2 regions of the Streptomyces anthophorae genome follow, and region 2 is predicted to be linked to the other one. Evidence: riboswitches for the same ligand, from Rfam matches in the RefSeq annotation. Region 2 holds a riboswitch; the other holds the start of a gene.
What was found. A riboswitch is a leader RNA that binds a small molecule or an ion and turns the genes downstream of it on or off. The one in region 2 is predicted to bind ZMP and ZTP.

Region 1 (3,581 bases), 4.6 Mb from region 2:
CCGACGGTGTGCTGGACGAGGGGGTCGTCCCCCGCCCGCTCGGCCCCGGCGTGTTGTACGGCGCGTGCCTTCTCGCGGGTGTACGTCACCGCGTCGGCCAGGGCCGCCTTCGCGATCCCGGCGTGCACGGCGGCCAGGAAGAGCTGGTAGTACGGCCCCAGGTGGGTGCGGCGCTGCCGGCCTGTGGTGTCGATGGCGACCTCGTCCTCATGGGCGACCACCTGCCGCAGCCGCGTCGTGCCGGACGCGGTGGTGCGCTGCCCGAGTGCGTCCCAGTCGTCGAGGAGTTCGACGCCCTCGCGTGAGCGCGGCAGCACAACCCGGACGCGGTGTTCCTCGTCGTCGAGCGCGGTCACCACGATGCGGTCGGCGAAGAGCGCTCCGGTGGAGTAGAACTTGGTGCCGTCCACGCGGTAGGTGTCGCCGTCGCGCGTGAGGCGGGTGCGGATCTCGCCGGGGTGGGCGGTGCCGCGCTCGGAGGCGGCGTTCCCGAACAGCTCACCGGCCACGACCGTGGGGAACCAGCGGGCGCGCTCGGCAGCGGTGCCATGGCTGAGCAGCAGTTCCACGAACCCGAAGTGCGGCCGCAGCGCCTGGGCCACGTTCGAGTCGGCCTCGGCCAGATCGACGACGAGTCGAAACAGGTCGACGAGCGCGGCCTGCGCGCCGCCGTACTCGCGGGGCACGCGCAGCGCGCCGAGTCCGCTGCGACGGATCAAGTCGACGCTCTTGTAAGGCAGTTCGCGCGCGGCTTCCAGGGGCGCGGCGTCGCCGCGGATGCGCTCCAGGAGGTCGTGCGGGGCGACGAAGGGGACGGAGGGCACGGATGGTGGGACGCGTGAGGACATGGCGGGGCCTTTGGACGTGGGCGGGGCGCGGGTCGGCGGGCGCGCAGGGGCAGGCCGCGGCGCATGGCGGCGCCGCAGGGCAGGAGGGCACACGGGTGGGAACGCGCTGCGCGACCGCGCAGCGGGCGGGATCAGCCTCTCGGCTCCGGCGTCACCCGCCGCGCACGGCAGGGCACGGCGGCACACCGATCCGTGCGGCGAGCACGCGGGATTGGCAGCCTGGAGGGCCTAGGCGACGGCGCGACGACAGACGGCACTCGAAACACGGGACAGGTCGACGTGACGTCGCCGTGTGAGTTCTTGCCGCTCGTCGGACATGACCATGATTCAACCAGGTGTACGACCCGCTGGTCGAGTAGGCATTGGCGAAGCACCTATCGGGAATCCCTTTCACCGGGCCCGACCGAGAACGTAGCCCGGTGTGAGCGTGCTGTCTCTACTAGAGTGCGGTGTGGGCCGTGACTGGCGCTGAGGTGGAGCACCACCGGGGAGCGGTCTGACGAGACGTCGTTGCCGTGCGCCTGGGCGAGTGGTCAGTAACGCCTGGAGGCGACGATGTCCGCTACTCGGACGGCCCAGCTCATGGATGGCACCGGCCTCGCCCGACGCATCATCGAAGAGGCCGCTGCCAAGGCGGCGGAGATTTCACGGCGTGGGGGAACCAGCCCCTGTCTGGCGACGGTGCTGGTGGGAGAGGACCCCGCGTCGGTCACATATGTCCGCATGAAGCAGGCCCGGTGTGCGAAGGCGGGCATCAGGTCCCGGCACATCGCCTTGCCTGCCACCACCACGACCGCCGAACTGATCGACACCCTCGCCCGCCTGTCCGGCGATCCGGACGTGCACGGCATCCTGCTCCAGCATCCTTGCGGCCCGCACATCGACGAACGAGCGGCGTTCGAGGCGATCGCCCCGGAGAAGGACGTCGACGGGGTCACGATGCATTCGTTCGCCGCGATGAGCTTCGCGCTGCCGGGCTTCGTGTCCTGCACTCCGGGCGGCATCATGCGTCTGCTGGAGGCGTACGACGTCGAACTGGCCGGCAAGCACGCCGTCGTGGTGGGCCGCAGCGCGATTCTCGGCAAGCCGGCCGGGATGCTCCTGCTGGCCAGGAACGCCACGGTGACGTACTGCCACTCCCGCACGACGGACCTGTCGGCGATCGTCGGGGAAGCGGACGTCGTGGTGGCGGCCGTGGGGCGGCCCCGGCTGATCCGCGGTGAGGACATCAAGCCGGGCGCGGTGGTGATCGACGCCGGATACAACGCGGGCAACGTCGGCGACGTGGACTTCGACACCGCCTCCACCCGCGCCCGTTTGATCACTCCGGTGCCCGGCGGCGTCGGGCCGATGACCATCGCCGTCCTGCTGGCGCAGACCGTGGACGCCGCCGCGAACCAGCTCGGCATCCGGCACCACTGACCTCGTGACTGGCAGCTCCTTGGCGCAGCGGGTTTCCCTCCCCCACACGGAGCGGGTCAGTCGCCCTCGGGGTTTCGGCGTTGCCTGCGCAGGTCGGCCCAGTGGCGCAGGCGTTCGCCGATCTGGGCTTCGTAGCCGTTGCGGGTGGGCTGGTAGTACGTCTCGCGGTCCATGCCGTCGGGGAAGTAGTCGGCGCCGGAGAAACCGTCGGCGGTGTCGGGGTCGTACTCGTAGTCCTTGCCGTAGCCGAGGTTCTTCATCAGCCGGGTCGGGGCGTTGAGGATGTGGGCGGGCGGCATGAGGGAGCCGGTGCGGCGGGCGGCGCGCTGTGCCGCGTTGAAGCCCCGGTAGATGGAGATGGACTTGGGGGCGGTGGCGAGGTGGACGACGGCCTGGGCGATCGCCAACTCGCCCTCCGGGGAGCCGAGTCGCTCGTACACGTCCCAGGCGGCAAGCGCCTGCTGGAGGGCGTGCGGGTCCGCGATGCCGATGTCCTCGCTCGCGAAGCGGACCAGGCGGCGGGCCACGAACAGCGGGTCCTCGCCGCCGTCGAGCATGCGGGCGAGCCAGTACAGGGCCGCGTCCGGGTCGGAGCCGCGCATCGACTTGTGGAGTGCGGAGATCAGGTTGTAGTGGCCCTCCTGGGCCTTGTCATACAGCGGGGCGCGCTGCTGGATGTGGTGGGCGAGCGCGGCGGTGTCCAGAGGTGCCCTGGCGGTCTCTTCGGCCGGGAGGGCGTGGAGCTGTTCCGCCATGTTGAGGAGGTAGCGGCCGTCGCCGTCGGCCATGGCGATCAGGGCGTGACGGGCATCGTCGTCCAGGGGCAACGGGTGACCGGTGAGGTGCTCGGCGCGGTCGAGGAGCGTGGACAGTGCGGTTTCGTCGAGGCGTTTGAGGACGAGTACCTGGGTCCGGGAGAGCAGGGCGCCGTTGAGTTCGAAGCTGGGGTTCTCCGTGGTGGCGCCGATCAGGACGACCGTGCCGTCCTCGACGTAGGGCAGGAAGCTGTCCTGCTGCGCGCGGTTGAAGCGGTGGATCTCGTCGACGAACAGCAGGGTGCTCCGGCCGATGGTGCGCCGGCTGCGGGCGGCGGCGAAGACCTTCCGCAGCTCGGCGACGCCGGAGAAGGTGGCCGACACCGGCTCGAAGGCAAGGTTGTCGGCGTCCGCGAGAAGCCGGGCGATGGTCGTCTTCCCGACGCCGGGCGGGCCCCACAGGACGGCGGAGGTCAGGTGCTGCTGGGCGACCATGCGGCCCAGCGGGGCGTCCGGGGCCAGGAGGTGGTCCTGGCCGACGACCTCGTCGAGCCGG
Region 2 (3,581 bases):
ACCAGCTGACCCGGTCGGGCGTGTTCCCCACCACCGAGGCCCCCGAGGAGCGGCCCACCCGGAACCCGTGGTGGTGGGGCCTGGCAGGCCTGTCCACGGGCCTCGCGGCGGCCGGTGCGGCGTGTTGGATACGCATGCGGGACCGAGGCCCCCGGGAACCACGCCACGAACTGGTCGACCTGTAGACCATCAAGCCCCGCCGGCGATTGAGGCTCGGGGTCCGGGGCGGAGCCCCGTGGCGTGAGGCCGACCACCTGCCCCACGCCCCGGAGGGGCTCAGCCCAGGTCGATCTGGCCGTACAACGGGAACCCGGAAAGAAGGTCCGCTGCGCGCCCCGCCACCTCGTCCGCGACCTTCGGCTCCAGCACGTGGCTCGCCTTCGACACCGCCCCGGACTTCGTGGTCCCCGGCTCGGAGGCCGTCAGCACACGGTCCATGAGCCCCGCGATCTCGTCCATCTCACCGGTACCGAGCCCCCGCGTGGTCAGCGCCGGCGTACCGATCCGGATGCCGGACGTGTACCAGGCCCCGTTCGGGTCCGCCGGAATCGCGTTGCGGTTGGTGACGATGCCGGAGTCGAGCAGCGCGGACTCGGCCTGGCGCCCCGTGAGGCCGTAGGAGGACGCCACGTCGATGAGGTTGAGGTGGTTGTCCGTACCGCCGGTGACCAGCGTCGCGCCCCGCCGCATGAGTCCCTCGGCCAGCGCCCGCGCGTTGTCGACGATGCGCTGCGCGTAGTCCTGGAACGCGGGCTGCCGCGCCTCCGCGAGGGCGACCGCCTTCGCCGCCATGACGTGCGGCAGCGGGCCGCCGAGCACCATGGGGCAGCCCCGGTCGACCTGGTCCTTCAGCGAGTCGTCGCACAGCACCATGCCGCCGCGCGGGCCCCGCAGCGACTTGTGGGTGGTCGTGGTGACGATCTGCGCGTGCGGCACCGGGTCGAAGTCGCCGGTGAGCACCTTTCCGGCCACCAGGCCCGCGAAGTGCGCCATGTCGACCATGAGCGTGGCGCCCACCTCGTCGGCGATCTCCCGCATGATCCGGAAGTTCACCAGGCGCGGGTACGCGGAGTATCCGGCGACGATGATCATCGGCTTGAACTCGCGGGCCTGCGCGCGCAGCGCCTCGTAGTCGACGAGCCCCGTCACCGGGTCGGTCCCGTACGAGCGCTGGTCGAACATTTTTCCGGAGATGTTGGGCCGGAAACCGTGCGTGAGGTGGCCGCCCGCGTCCAGCGACATCCCGAGCATCCGCTGGTTGCCGAAGGCGCGCCGCAGCTCGGCCCAGTCCGCCTCGGTGAGGTCGTTGATCTGCCGGACGCCGGTCTTCGCGAGGAACGGCGCCTCGACGCGGTCGGCGAGCACGGCCCAGAAGGCGACCAGATTCGCGTCGATCCCGGAGTGCGGCTGGACGTACGCGTGCCGCGCGCCGAACAGCTCGCGGGCGTGCTCGGCGGCGAGCGACTCGACGGTGTCGACGTTGCGGCAGCCGGCGTAGAAGCGGCGGCCGACGGTGCCCTCGGCGTACTTGTCGCTGAACCAGTTGCCCATGGTCAGCAGCGTCGCCGGGGACGCGTAGTTCTCCGAGGCGATCAGCTTGAGCATCTCGCGCTGGTCGGTGAGCTCCTGCCCGATGGCGTCGGCGACGCGCGGCTCCACGGCACGCACGACGTCGAGAGCGGCGCGATACGCGGTGGATTCGGGGGTGAGCGGGGTTTCGGTCATGGGGCAGCCTCCGGACACGGTCGGTTCACGGGTCGGCCCAGGCGCACGGCACACACTGCACGGGCCGCTCCCCGATGGTCGATCCCATCCCAGCGCGCCAGTCACGGCCCTGCCCTCACAGTACCGGGCGCGTCGTCCGGCGAGGTTTCCGCGTCCACATCCCGAGCGACGATAGGAAGGGGCCACGAGCCCGCCTCACCCACAGCGCTACGAGCACTGCTACGAGCCGCGACGAACGGAGATCCCGTGACTTCTGTGACTCCATCGACCCCCGCAGGACCCGCCACACAGGACTTCATCACCGCTTCCGACGAGCACGGCGCGCACAACTACCACCCGCTCCCCGTCGTCGTCGCGACCGCGGAGGGCGCGTGGATGACGGACGTCGAGGGGCGCCGCTATCTCGACATGCTGGCCGGCTACTCGGCGCTGAACTTCGGGCACGGCAACCGCCGCCTGATCGAGGCCGCCAAGGCCCAGCTGGAGCGGGTGACGCTGACCTCGCGGGCGTTCCACCACGACCGGTTCGCCGCGTTCTGCACGCAGCTCGCCGAGCTGTGCGGCATGGAGATGGTGCTGCCGATGAACACCGGCGCGGAGGCCGTCGAGACGGCGGTGAAGACCGCCCGCAAGTGGGGCTACCGGGTCAAGGGTGTGCCGGACGGCCGGGCCCGCATCGTGGTGGCCTCCGACAACTTCCACGGCCGTACGACGACCATCGTCAGCTTCTCCACCGACGAGGAGGCGCGCGCCGACTTCGGCCCGTACACGCCGGGCTTCGACATCGTGCCGTACGGGGATCTGGCGGCGCTGCGGGCCGCGGTCACGGACGACACGGTGGCGGTGCTCCTTGAGCCGATCCAGGGCGAGGCGGGCGTGCTCGTCCCGCCGCCCGGATACCTGGCGGGCGTAAGGGAGTTGACCCGCGAGAGGAACGTCCTCTTCATCGCCGACGAGATCCAGTCCGGCCTCGGCCGCACGGGCCGCACCTTCGCGTGCGAGCACGAGGGCGTCGTCCCGGACATGTACGTACTGGGCAAGGCGCTCGGCGGCGGGGTCGTGCCGGTGTCGGCGGTGGTGTCGGGCAAGGACGTGCTCGGGGTGTTCCGACCGGGCGAGCACGGGTCGACGTTCGGCGGGAACCCCCTCGCGTGCGCGGTCGCCCTTGAGGTGATCGCGATGCTGCGCACCGGGGAGTTCCAGGAGCGGGCGGCGGAGCTGGGCGAACATCTGCACGCCGAGCTGGGCCTGCTCACGGGGACGGGGAAGGTCACCGAGGTCCGCGGGCGCGGCCTGTGGGCGGGCGTCGACATCGACCCGTCGTTCGGGACGGGCCGGGAGATCTCGGAGAAGCTGATGGACCGCGGGGTCCTGGTGAAGGACACCCACGGGTCCACCATCCGGATCGCCCCGCCGCTGGTGATCAGCAAGGACGATCTGGACTGGGGCCTCGATCAGCTCCGGGCGGTGCTCGGGGCGTAAGCCCTTTTTCGCATACTCAACGGCTCACAGGATGACGTGGGGCAGGAAGCGGGCGTACTCGTCCGTGACGAGCCCCGCCGACTCCCGGATGCCCAAGCCGGCCGCCTCGTCCTCGACGACCCATGCGCCGAGGACGACGCGGTTGCCGTCGAAGTCGGGCAGTTCGCTCAACTGCTGGTAGCAGCAGGGCTCTTCGGGCGCTCCCGTTCCCGGGGTGCTCCCCGGCGCGTGGATCACGACGCCCGCGCCCTCGCGGCCGAGCAGCGGCTTGGACACGTAGCCGGGACCGTCGGCGGCGGCGAGTTCGCGCGGCCCGTCGAGGTAGGCGGGCAGCAGGTTCGGGTGGTCCGGGTACAGCTCCCACAACACGGCGA

Region 1: another riboswitch for ZMP and ZTP. It lies ahead of ACNYS0_RS38115 (bifunctional 5,10-methylenetetrahydrofolate dehydrogenase/5,10-methenyltetrahydrofolate cyclohydrolase); the one in region 2 lies ahead of ACNYS0_RS16695 (glycine hydroxymethyltransferase).

The regions. Positions count from the first base shown of each region.
Region 1 is NZ_JBLWQQ010000001.1:8,371,589-8,375,169, reverse strand. It holds gene ACNYS0_RS38125 (acyl-CoA dehydrogenase family protein) at 1-848, opposite strand, end outside; gene ACNYS0_RS38120 (putative leader peptide) at 1,077-1,166, opposite strand; ZMP/ZTP riboswitch at 1,297-1,382, shown strand; gene ACNYS0_RS38115 (bifunctional 5,10-methylenetetrahydrofolate dehydrogenase/5,10-methenyltetrahydrofolate cyclohydrolase) at 1,404-2,270, shown strand; gene ACNYS0_RS38110 (replication-associated recombination protein A) at 2,327-3,581, opposite strand, start outside.
Region 2 is NZ_JBLWQQ010000001.1:3,745,738-3,749,318, forward strand. It holds gene ACNYS0_RS16690 (hypothetical protein) at 1-185, shown strand, start outside; gene ACNYS0_RS16695 (glycine hydroxymethyltransferase) at 277-1,725, opposite strand; ZMP/ZTP riboswitch at 1,754-1,840, opposite strand; gene rocD (ornithine--oxo-acid transaminase) at 1,981-3,207, shown strand; gene ACNYS0_RS16705 (glutathionylspermidine synthase family protein) at 3,232-3,581, opposite strand, start outside.